2 regions of the Bacillus sp. PK5-006 genome follow, and region 1 is predicted to be linked to the other one. Evidence: riboswitches for the same ligand, from Rfam matches in the RefSeq annotation. Region 1 holds a riboswitch; the other holds the start of a gene.
What was found. A riboswitch is a leader RNA that binds a small molecule or an ion and turns the genes downstream of it on or off. The one in region 1 is predicted to bind thiamine pyrophosphate.
Positions count from the first base shown of each region.

Region 2: it holds a riboswitch for thiamine pyrophosphate, as region 1 does, so the genes downstream of both, tenA (thiaminase II) here and thiC (phosphomethylpyrimidine synthase ThiC) in region 1, are expected to answer to the same signal.

Region 1 is NZ_CP096414.1:1,261,885-1,267,737, reverse strand. Features, by position in the region: gene ruvA (Holliday junction branch migration protein RuvA) at 1-390, opposite strand, end outside; gene M1D84_RS06475 (intercompartmental signaling factor BofC) at 539-1,039, opposite strand; gene M1D84_RS06470 (serine/threonine protein kinase) at 1,279-1,923, shown strand; gene M1D84_RS06465 (hypothetical protein) at 1,956-2,138, opposite strand; gene M1D84_RS06460 (hypothetical protein) at 2,329-2,475, shown strand; gene thiC (phosphomethylpyrimidine synthase ThiC) at 2,511-4,271, opposite strand; TPP riboswitch at 4,398-4,506, opposite strand; gene M1D84_RS06450 (LysE family transporter) at 4,742-5,374, shown strand; gene M1D84_RS06445 (YhcN/YlaJ family sporulation lipoprotein) at 5,420-5,853, opposite strand, start outside.
Region 2 is NZ_CP096414.1:167,271-173,123, reverse strand. Features, by position in the region: gene M1D84_RS00830 (energy-coupling factor transporter transmembrane component T family protein) at 2-736, opposite strand; gene M1D84_RS00825 (ABC transporter ATP-binding protein) at 726-2,324, opposite strand; gene M1D84_RS00820 (ECF transporter S component) at 2,299-2,898, opposite strand; gene tenA (thiaminase II) at 2,895-3,581, opposite strand; TPP riboswitch at 3,669-3,772, opposite strand; gene M1D84_RS00810 (hypothetical protein) at 3,829-4,956, opposite strand; gene M1D84_RS00805 (type 1 glutamine amidotransferase domain-containing protein) at 5,097-5,753, opposite strand.

The DNA of each region.
Region 1 (5,853 bases):
TGCCAGTTTTCCTTTTAGATCCAGAATGATTTGACGTGCTGTTTTTTTGCCCACACCAGGGAATTTAATCAGGAAGGCTTCATCTTCACGCTCTATCGCTGAAATGACAGCGCCAGGATCACCGGAAGCAAGAATCGCGAGTGCACCCTTTGGCCCAATTCCTGTGACATTTAACAGTTTTGTGAACAGCGCTTTTTCTTCTCGTGTTTGAAAACCGTATAATGAAAAGGCGTCTTCCTTTATGTAATGATACGTATAAATCGTTTCTTGTTTATTTACTCGATAGATAAACGGGTTTGGGGTATAGACTTGATATCCCACTCCGCCGTTTTCAATGACAACATATTGCGGGCACACATAATCAATGGTCCCTTTTACAAACTCTATCACCGTTTTCACCTCTTTGACTGTTCTTCATTGTAACATAAATCGAAGAGAAAACCGCAATAAAAGTTAACATACGTTCGCTCAGTACATTTTTATGATGAAACCACGAAAAACAGCTTGCGGTCTTCACACCAGCAAGCTGTTACACGCTTTAAAACGATATTTCATTTCGATAAGGCTTCATGACTTCAAGCACATGCTCAAATTCATCCTTTGTTCGAAAAGGAATGCCTTGCTCAAGCTGCTTTTCCACATGGCTTTCTAAACGGGACGTATCAATTTGAAAAAAGAGATGAATAGGCTCCGCCCAGCCGTCAGGCCTTCCATGAAACGTAGAAATCACACCGTCCTCTGATAATCCGATATATCCATTTGCTTTACTTAATGGAGAGATATCATCAATTTGCTTTCTAAAAAGGGCAAAATCCTCTTTTTGTTCTACCAGCGTCCAGCCTTTATACTGCGCCCAGAATGTGTCTTTGTCTTCTAATGAAGCCCGGTGTCTTTCAATACTCACATCGCCGTCTAGATAGACTTTTTCAAGCTGGACGGTAATAGAGTTTGACTGCTTTTGCAAGTGTTCTTTCCCTTCCATATCCGCAGCAAAAAAAAGCACACTTGTCATGATAAGTCCTGTAACGAAACATTTCATCTTCACTTTCACTATTTACACCTCTTTAGAACATGAGATCGATGCATGACATATGTAGTTTGACCCATTTTTCTAAACATTAACCAAATCGATGATTCAAATGTATGTTAAGAGTCTTTCGTTGTATCCTTCATTCGTAAATGTTATGTTTTATACAATCCATTGCTTTATCGAATGACACGGTTTTTTCATCATTCGTTTTTCAGCCGCATAAACTGAAACCAAAGAAGGTGAAGTCAATGTCAGATGTCAAAAGATTAGCCGAATCGATTCAGTATCATGAAGAGAAACGTTTTCATAAGCTTGCCTATAAACCGGCAGAGCTTGAACTGTGCGGCAAAGGAAGAAGTGCCTATGTCTTTTTATACAAAAAAGACGGCAAGAAAATGGCACTAAAAGTCTTTTTCCCTTCTTATCAGCATATTGCCCGCAAAGAGGCTGCCATTTACGAAAAACTTTCTGGTTCGTCTTACTACCCTGAGATTTATGAGTCTGGGGATCAGTATATTTTAATGGAATATATTAAAGGCTACACATTCTATGAATGCCTTACAAAAGGAATTCCTATTAAAAAACAAATGATTGAACAAGTCGATGATGCGCTGGAGGAAGCGCGCGAGAAAGGATTGAATCCTTCTGATATTCATCTGCGCAATCTGATCTTAACAAAAGAAGGGCGGATCAGGGTCATTGACGTTGCCAGGTTCACGCAAACGAAAGCATGTCATCAATGGGATGATTTAAAAGCCGCTTATGCCTATTACCAAAAACCTTTTTTCCCTAAAAAAGCACCGCGACTGTGGCTTGAAGTCATTGCTTATTTGTATAAAAAGAACTGGCTGTCCCGCGGGCAGCTTAATAATCGAAATGATTTTTCTGCATAATGAAAGCCGCTCTCTACGAGCGGCTTTCTGCGTTATTCTGTTTCTACATGGATACTATTGACGTTTAATAGGTTAATGATTTCATTATTCAGCTTAAACCAATGATTGGCTTCTTCAATTTTTTTATACACATCATAGGTAGCTGGACGTTTGAGCTCGAAATCAAGCACTTCCCCATTGTTCATATGAAATGTTACCTTAAATACTTTCATCATAAGATCACCTTCCACTCTTCTTGTTCGCTGGTCAAATAGATCAGCTCTTTTCATTCATTCTCTATTGAACTCGTTTCCCCTCCTTGTTTCCATTCAAACCCAAGAAGTTTAAATTTTGTTTAAATTCACACAAACATCTATCTCTCAAATCTGCAAAGAAGTATATTAGTTAAAAAGGAGGCTGCCCTTGATGAAGCAAAAAAAGAAACGAACATCTCCAGAAAGAAAAACAGTCTTTTTTCATTTAACAGATGCCCTCATTCCGAGTGTGGACATGATGGTATATGCAGTAAAGGCATTTTTTCACCTTTTAAGAAAAGCCTTCTCAGCCGTTTGATAAAACCCCGCACAGCATCGTGCGAGGTTCTTTTTTTAGGGCTGATAAATTTGACTTCCCTGGCTGACAAACTCCTTCGCCTTCTTTTCCATCTCTCTTTTCACTTCTTCAGATTGATTGCGGATATCATGAGAAATTTTCATACTGCAAAACTTCGGTCCGCACATCGAGCAAAAGTGAGCGGTCTTAGCACCTTCGGCAGGCAATGTTTCATCATGGAACGCCAAGGCTCTTTCTGGATCAAGTGACAGGTTAAATTGGTCCCGCCACCTAAATTCAAATCTCGCTTTCGATAAAGCATCATCGCGCTTTTGAGCCGCAGGATGTCCTTTTGCTAGATCAGCCGCATGTGCGGCAATTTTATAGGCGATTACGCCTTCTCTCACATCTTCTTTATTCGGCAGACCTAAATGCTCTTTTGGCGTTACATAGCATAGCATGGCTGTTCCGTACCAGCCGATCATGGCCGCACCGATGGCTGATGTAATGTGATCATACCCCGGCGCAATATCTGTTGTAAGAGGCCCTAACGTATAAAATGGGGCTTCCTTGCAAATGTCCATTTGCTTGTCCACATTCTCTTTAATTTTATCCATTGGCACATGACCGGGCCCTTCAATCATCACCTGCACATCATGTTTCCAAGCGATCTCTGTTAACTCACCTAACGTTTCCAGCTCTGCAAACTGCGCCTCATCATTGGCATCAGCAATCGAACCTGGTCTTAGTCCATCTCCAAGTGAAAAGGCAATATCATACGTTTTCATAATTTCACAAATGTCTTCGAAGTGAGTGTAGAGGAAATTCTCTTGATGATGAGCAAGACACCATCTTGCCATAATTGCCCCGCCTCTTGAAACAATTCCGGTCACCCGATCAACTGTGAGCGGAATATATCTTAACAGCACGCCCGCATGAATTGTAAAATAATCTACACCTTGTTCTGCTTGTTCAATTAATGTGTCCCTGTACACGTCCCACGTCAAATCTTCTGCGACTCCATTCACTTTTTCAAGGGCCTGATAGATAGGAACGGTTCCTACTGGAACTGGGCAATTCCGAATGATCCATTCTCTCGTTGTATGAATATCCTTTCCAGTAGACAGATCCATCATTGTGTCTGCCCCCCATCTGATCGCCCACGTCATCTTTTCTACCTCTTCATTAATGGATGACGTGACAGCTGAATTGCCAATATTCGCATTGATTTTGACATGAAAATTCCTTCCGATAATCATTGGTTCACTTTCTGGATGGTTAATATTCGAAGGAATAACGGCTCTTCCGCTCGCTACTTCCTCTCTAACGAACTCAGGGCTTAGCTCTTCTCTTATTGCGATAAACTCCATTTCAGGCGTAATGATGCCTTTTTTGGCATAATGCATTTGCGTCACGCGTGCTCCTTGTTTCGCGCGGAGCGGCTTATGATGAAAATCAGTTTGGACAGAATGGAAGGACTCCTTCTCCCTTGACCGATATCCGTTATCTTCCGGTTTTACATGACGCCCTTCATAGCTTTCTGTATCTCCTCTTTCTTCTATCCATGCTGCTCTAAGACGCTTTAATCCTTTTGTGACGTCAATATGAACGTTCTCATCAGTGTACGGTCCACTCGTATCGTATACTCGGACTGGTTCATTTTTTATGTCGCCCGCCTCTGTCACAGTATGTGAGAGCACAATCTCTCTTTTCGGTACTAAGATATCGGGCCTTGATCCTTTCTCATACACCTTTCGGCTGCCGTCAAAGCTGGATAATAATGATTGGTTGGATGGGACACTTTTCTTTTCCTTCATTTGCTGTTCTCTCCTTTTCTTCTTGTCACCGGACAGGATGGAATCAGCACCAGCAAAAAACCAGGCTCTATTTAAAGAACCTGGTTTCGTCGTCAGAAATAAACATGCATATCATTGATAGGATACATGCATCATCTTCAACTTCCCCACGCTGGTACGAGCCAGATCAGGTCCAAAGGGTTAAGAAGTTTATGCTTCTCTCTCAGCCCATTTACGGGCACCCCTAGTCACTTTTATTGATTTCCACATCAGTGTAGCACAGAGACATCATGAAGAAAAGAAGATTCAGGAAAATAGTTCCTTTCCCCTACAAGCGTTATGGATCATGTTGATATACAGTCTTCTATACATCATTTATCTCTATCATTTCAATCAAATCTGAAATAAACATTGATCCTTTTCTCCTATTATGTATAATTAATCTAAACGGAGAATTTTTATACAATTTAATCAAAGGAAGTTCTAGTCGATTGCAAACATTTCTCACATTTATCGTCGTAGGATTCTCAATTGCTCTGCCTGTTGGAGCAATCACGGTTGAAATGACAAAACAGGGACTCAAAAACGGATTCTTTCATGGTTTAACTGTCGGAGCAGGCGGTATGACCATAGACTTATTACTTATTTTGGCTTTATATGCTGGATTTGCTCAGTTTTTATCTTTGCCGTTTGTTCAAATCCCGCTCTGGCTGATCGGAGCTGTATTTTTAATGATTCTCGCATACGATTCCATTAAAAATGCGGATCAAGATATCCATTTAGCAGGAGAAAAGGTCAATAAATCATTCGCAAAAACATATCGTAACGGCTTGCTCGTGGCGGTATCTCCTGGAAATCTTGTGTTCTGGGTTTCTGTTTTTGGTGCTGTACTTGCGGATGCGTATACAAAAACAGATTCATCTGAATTTATGCTGGCTGCCGGCGGTATTTTGGCAGGGATTCTCCTTCATGACATCGGTCTTCTCACACTTGTATCCTTAACAAGAAAAGTGATGAATCGAACGATGATCAAGTGGACATCCATTATTGCTGGTATTTTATTACTAGGGTTTGGCTGTTATTTCTTTTACGAATTTTATATAGGCATCAAGGTTTATTTTTAAGAAAAGGCTAAAGTTCGTAATGAACTTTAGCCTTTTTGTGTCAAACTATCGGGTCATGCCTGTTTGGCCTGTTTCAAATTGCGTTCTTCTCATGTCTCTAAAGCGTGTGAATGCACCTTCATCTTTTATGACTTGGACTGCTCTTCCATCCGCATAACGAGTCGCTGCTTCTTCTACTTGTGATACGCCTTCTGACGTCAGGCGGCCATCTGATTTAATGGCAATATACACATTCTCATCCGTCACCATGACTTGAGAGTCTGCCACGTGATTCATTTTATTGATACGGTTGGCAATTTTTCTTGAACGCTGGATGTTCTCTTGTTTATCGTAGCCTGAGAACGACATTTGATTATGATAGTTCATATCTCCATGACTGTAGCGTCCATCTCCACCTGTGAGAGGCATTCGATCATCAGCTTGAGGACGTGTACGGTAATCAACATTTGTTGTATTTCTCCCGTTCATTCCCTCCATGA
Region 2 (5,853 bases), 1.1 Mb from region 1:
TTTAAACAAAGTAAATGCACATGAAGACACTGATACCGATGAGAAAAAGATACATATAGTCAATCCATGAGGTGCTGATGATATGATAATACGTTCGCTCTCTCGTCCCTGTGAAGCCCCTGGCTTCCATTGCAATCGCTAAGCGTTCTGATTTTCGTACGCCTTGCGTAAAAAGGGGCAATGCATAACGCATAAAGGCTTTCCAGCTGTTTTTTTGCTTGTAGCCTCTGATTTTGTGTGCAGCTTTCATTTGTTTTAATTCACTTTGAAATAACGGAATAAACCGGAAACCGGCAAGCATGCCATACGCCCATTTTGGGGACATTCGGCATTGATGAATCAGACTCATCATAAATGCCGTCAAATCTGTTGTGGACGTAAAAAGGAGACCAAATGTCACAAATCCCAGCATTCTAAAAGCGATGGTAAGCCCATTTCTTAAACTCTCCTCTGTGATATGAAACCACGCCCACTTCCAAACGGTATGATCCCCCTTGCCGAAGGCCGCCATCATCCAAAACACCAGAATAAAAAAGAGCAGATAAGGGACAAGCCTTGTAACGAGATACTTCATATTCCATCCACCTAAAACAACTCCAATGCTGAGAGCAAACAGCCAAATGATAAAGGTAGTTTTAGGGTCAGAAATCGCCATGAGACAGCACATCGCAAGCAGATGAGCGAGTAATTTCATGACTGGATTCACAGTAGAAAGAAAGGAGTGATTACTTTGCAATCGTCAGCACGTCCTTTCTTTCTGCCACATAGCGATAATGTAAAGGAGCTCTCAGCTGATAAGCATCGACAAGTTCTTGATTTGAAAATAAATCATAAGGGGTGCCATCATACACATGCCTCCCTTGATGAAACAGAAGCACTTGATCGGCACACTCATCGACAAGCTCCATATCATGTGTGACCATCACAATGGTCGTGCCTTGGCGCTGACGCTGTTTTAAACGCCTCATCAATTCCTTCGCCGTTTTTTCATCCTGCCCGAAAGTCGGCTCATCTAACAGCAATACATCTTGATCAAAAAGGAGCATTGTGGCAACACTTAACCTTCTTTTTTGCCCTAAACTTAAGGTGAAGGGATGTGCTTTTGCATGCTTCTCTAAACCGAACTCTTTCAGCAGCTGAACCGTTTTTTCTTGTACGACTGATTCTGGCCAGTTTCGCTGTCTGCCGCCAAAGGCAATTTCATCGAATACTGTGTCTTGTATAAATTGAAGCTCCGGATTTTGAAACACAAAGCCTGCTTTTTCATATAGTTCTCGGTCTGACCACTTTTTTAGGAGTGTATCTTTTAAGAAAATGTGGCCTTTTTTCGTTGGCTCTAAACGAACCAAATGTTTGAGAAGTGTGCTTTTTCCACTTCCATTTTCCCCAATGATCGCCACCCAATCCCCTAATTTGATATCAAGCTGGAGATCACTCATAATCCTTTTTTTCCCGTAGCTTAATTGAAGATTTTCTGTACGAATCATTGTCTTTCGTTCGATTGATGGCACCTTTTCATGCTGCTCTTTTCGTGCTTTAAAGGTTTGCATAAAGGTTTGACTCAGTGGATGAAATGGATCTTGAATGATCGTGGACCATTTCTCGGGAAATAATTTGGGCCGCCAAATTCCAGCCTCTTTCATTTCTTCCTCATATGCCGTGAGCACATCTTTTGGAGCTCCATCTGCTAAAATGCTGCCTTGATCATCTAATAAAATCACCCGGTCCATCCATTCGATGACACCGTCAAGCACATGCTCTACAAAAATCATGGTCTGCTGCTGATCGGCTGCAAGCTGCTGCAGCAGTTGAAATATGTCCATTCTACCTGCCGGATCAAGCTGTGCGGTTGGTTCATCAAAGAATAGAACATCCGGCTGTAATGCGAGTAAACAAGCAAGTGCCAATCGCTGCTTCATGCCGCCAGATAAAGTGTGAATCTCTGTATGCGGATCGACATCCAGTTGGACTTTTTGCATGAGCTGCTGAATGATGTCATCCATCTCTTCACGAGGGACGGAACGGTTCTCTAAGCTAAAGGCAATTTCTTCATTGACGCGGTGCATACAAAACTGAGAGTCTGGATCTTGAAACATGACGCCTGTATGTCTTTGCAGCACCACTTCCCCCTGCATGTCTGCTTCCACATGCTCTGGAATGATTCCAGCCAGAACCGAAATGAGCGTAGATTTCCCGCTTCCGCTCGGTCCTAAAATAAGCACCTTTTCCCCTTTTTGAATCGTAAGGGAGATTTGATGCAAAACGGGCTTAGGCTGTTCATAAAAACGGACAGAGAGTTCATTGCACGCGAGAAATGAATTCATGCTGTTCACCTTTGTTTCGTTTTTCTTTCATGATGGCATATTGATTCAGTACACCTGTTTTGGATAGTGCGTCTACCACCACTTTCGCAAGGCAGCCGCCAAGTATCATTCCACTGATCATTTGAGTCACAAGGGTCATAAGTAAAACTTGAGGCGTGTAATAACCAAAGCCATTTGCCACGAGACTGTACGCCATCGCTCCGATAGCGGCAAAGGCACCAGAGAGCATCAGTGTCCACATGCGATATCGTTTATAACCAAAAAGAGCGAAGGCGATTTCTGCTCCGAGTCCTTGGCATACACCAATTAACAGAGCTGAAAGTCCGAAGTGGCTGCCGGTCAATAATTCCACAGCAGCGGCGGCTGTTTCTGCAATCAGAGCAGCCCCCGGCTTTTGAATGATATATGCAACGATTGGACTTGCAATGACCCATATTCCAAACATGATGTTGCCTCCTGCTGGGCCAACAAGTGCTGTAATCGGTAAGTATAGCGTGGACCACCCTAAATAGATCACACCGCACGCAACGGATAAAATCACCGCAAGGACGACTTCTTTCATCTTCCATGTCATGATGAATGCACCTCCAGTTGAACTGGCCACTCTTCAACAGTGAAGGCCATTTCCCAAAACTTGTACTCGAGCTGGCAGCTTAAGATAAAGTGCTGTTTCATTTTTTCCTTTTCCTTCTCACTTGCTGCTTCCGCCAACTGATCGAGCCGCTTGCAAAGCTCACCTGTAACAGAATCAGTTAATCCTCCATAAAACGTGATCCACTCATAAAACGGATGTGAAGGGTCTGGCTGCACATCTGTGAGCATTCGTTTCCCTATCTCCCAATATGTCCAAGGACATGGAAGCAGGACAGCGATGATTTCACCAAGCGTACCTTCTTGCGCAACTTGCAGCATGTGATGAATATAGTGGTGAGCACTCGGAGCCAAAGAAGCACCTTGGAGCTCATCATATGCTACCCCTGCCACTCGGCAAAGGTTTTGATGAGGGTGCGTCTCACTATCTAGTACAAACGCAATCTGCTGATGGAAAAACGCAATATCCTCCCTGTCTGTACATCTGCTGAGCGCTGCTGCATAAATTTTAATGAATGCTTGTAAGTATTCTGCATCTTGTTTGACGTAATGAATGATTTGTTCCTTTTCCAGCTTTCCTGCTGCCAGGCCTCTGACGAACGGATGCTGATAAATGGCTTCAAATAACGGTTCTGCTTCTTTCCTTAATTGCGTAGAAAATGTCATAAAAAAAGCCTCCTCTTCTTCAGTTGAATAAATGAAAAAGCCACCCCAAATGGAGCGGCCTTCTTATCGATTCAATCATGAATAAGACAAGGTCCAGCTCCACTTCCCTCCGCTAGTACGAACTAGATCAGGTTCAAAGGGTCCAAGATTTTCTCTTGTCTCAGTCATACATGACTCCCCTAGTGGACTTTTGTCATTTAATTATCTTTACTCTACACATGTGGCGATTTGATGTCAACCGCCTTTCTTAATTCAACGTTCTGATTGTTGGCAGCTTCTCGATCCCTGCAGCATAGTAGAAATTCAGCACACTGAAGAAATCAATCGGCTTTCCTGTTTTTAAATCTACAGCTAAAATATGATCACCGTAATTTGTCATATCATCAATATCTAAGCGTCTTGGTGTTGTCTTCCCGAGTGTATCAACAAAGCTACTATGGTAGTACTGCCCGCTAGCAAACGATGATTCATGATACATAAATAAAGTCTCCACATCTAAGTAGACGAGAATGGCCTCAGAGGAACTTGCATATGGAGCGGAGTACGACACTGGTGCTGAAATACTTTTCACTTTTACACTGTCAACAGAATGAGTTCTCTGTTCATATTTTCCATCATATGAGAAGTAAAACACACGCTCCCATTTATAATCGGCGGTCTTTGTTTGCTTATTGTACACTTTTGTACCATTTGCAAATACATCACCGTTTGCATACTCAGCTACAAAATATTGCAAGGTGGACGAAAGGGATACAGCCCCCGTGAAATTGGGCGGGTTTTTTGCATTCACTTGTATCGTGTAGGAGTCTCCAAATTCTCCGCCGCTTGTAATACCGAATGCATAATCACCTGCTGGTAAATTGGTCAATCCAAGCAGGCTGCCTGCCGGTTGAATTAAATCTGTCGGGTAGGCTTGTCCTGTTTCATAATCAACAACAAATAATTGAACAAAATAATCAGGGTTTGAAGAGGTAATTCGGCTGATGAGTGCCTGAGGTGAAGATGTGCTTAAAAACCATAAATCAACTGGATCGTCCTCTGTTAAGACAGCCGATTGATTAATAGCTAGTCCATCAATGGAGCGAACGGCAGACGTGCGCATTTTGCCTTCTTTAGCAGCTTTTCGTTTGATATTAATTCCTTTCTTCTTATTCACTTTAAATGATTTTTTCACTTGCTTCTGTTGAATAGCGGTTCCTTCATCCTGCTTCAAAAACGACTCTTGGACTTGCTGAATCGCTTTTTCCGTCAGTGGTGATATTTTCCCTTCTGATTTCGGTGCTTCTTCTGCTTTTAATGCTGGTGAAAACAAACCTGTTGCGACGAGTAAAACAGACAGTAAAGCTGCGGTGATTTTGACATAAAATGCTCTCACAGGAACATCCCCTTTTTCCTCATTTGGGTTTTTTACCCTGTGATTATTTTACCATTATTCTCATTATTGTTTTGGTCTTTTTTGGGACATTTTTATAACAAAAAAACCAGCCGCATGAGTTACGACTGGTTTTGATCGTTTTATGCAATGGTTTTGACAAACAAGCGTGCTGTTTCTGCACTTGATCCCGGGTTTTGTCCAGTGATGATTTGTCCGTCAACAACAGCAAATGGCGCAAAGGCATCTCCTTTTTCAAACGCTGCCCCCTGCTCACGAAGTTTTGTTTCCAATAAAAATGGAACTTTTGATGTCAGCTGAACGGCTTCCTCTTCTTCGTTTGTGAAGCCTGTGATTTTTTTGCCTTCGATAAATGATTTGCCATTTTGGTCCTTCACATCAACGAATGCTGAAACACCATGACAAACGGCTCCGATCGCACCATTTTTATCTGAAACCGCTAAGATCGCATCCGCTACCAGTTGATTAGACGCAAAGTCGATCATAGGCCCGTGCCCTCCAGCAAAGAAAATTCCGTCATAATCAGCGGGATTCACATCTGTAAGCGCCTTTGTGTCTTGAAGTAATTCATATACATCTTGATATTGCGCTGGGACACCTTCAGGAATTGAATTTTTGTCAATTGGTACAGTGCCACCTTGAATAGAGACAATTTGTACTTCTAGTTCATTTTCTTTAAAAATATGAAATGGCTCTGCTAACTCTTCTAGCCATAAGCCTGTTGGATGTCCATTCATTTCCGGGCTGCTTGTCGATACTAATAACACTTTCTTACTCATCTTGATCATCCTTTCGATTTATCCTGTGGCTATTTTATATTTTGCACAATTAAATATCAAGCAATATGACTTTAGGCCAGCTCATTATGTTATACCCGAT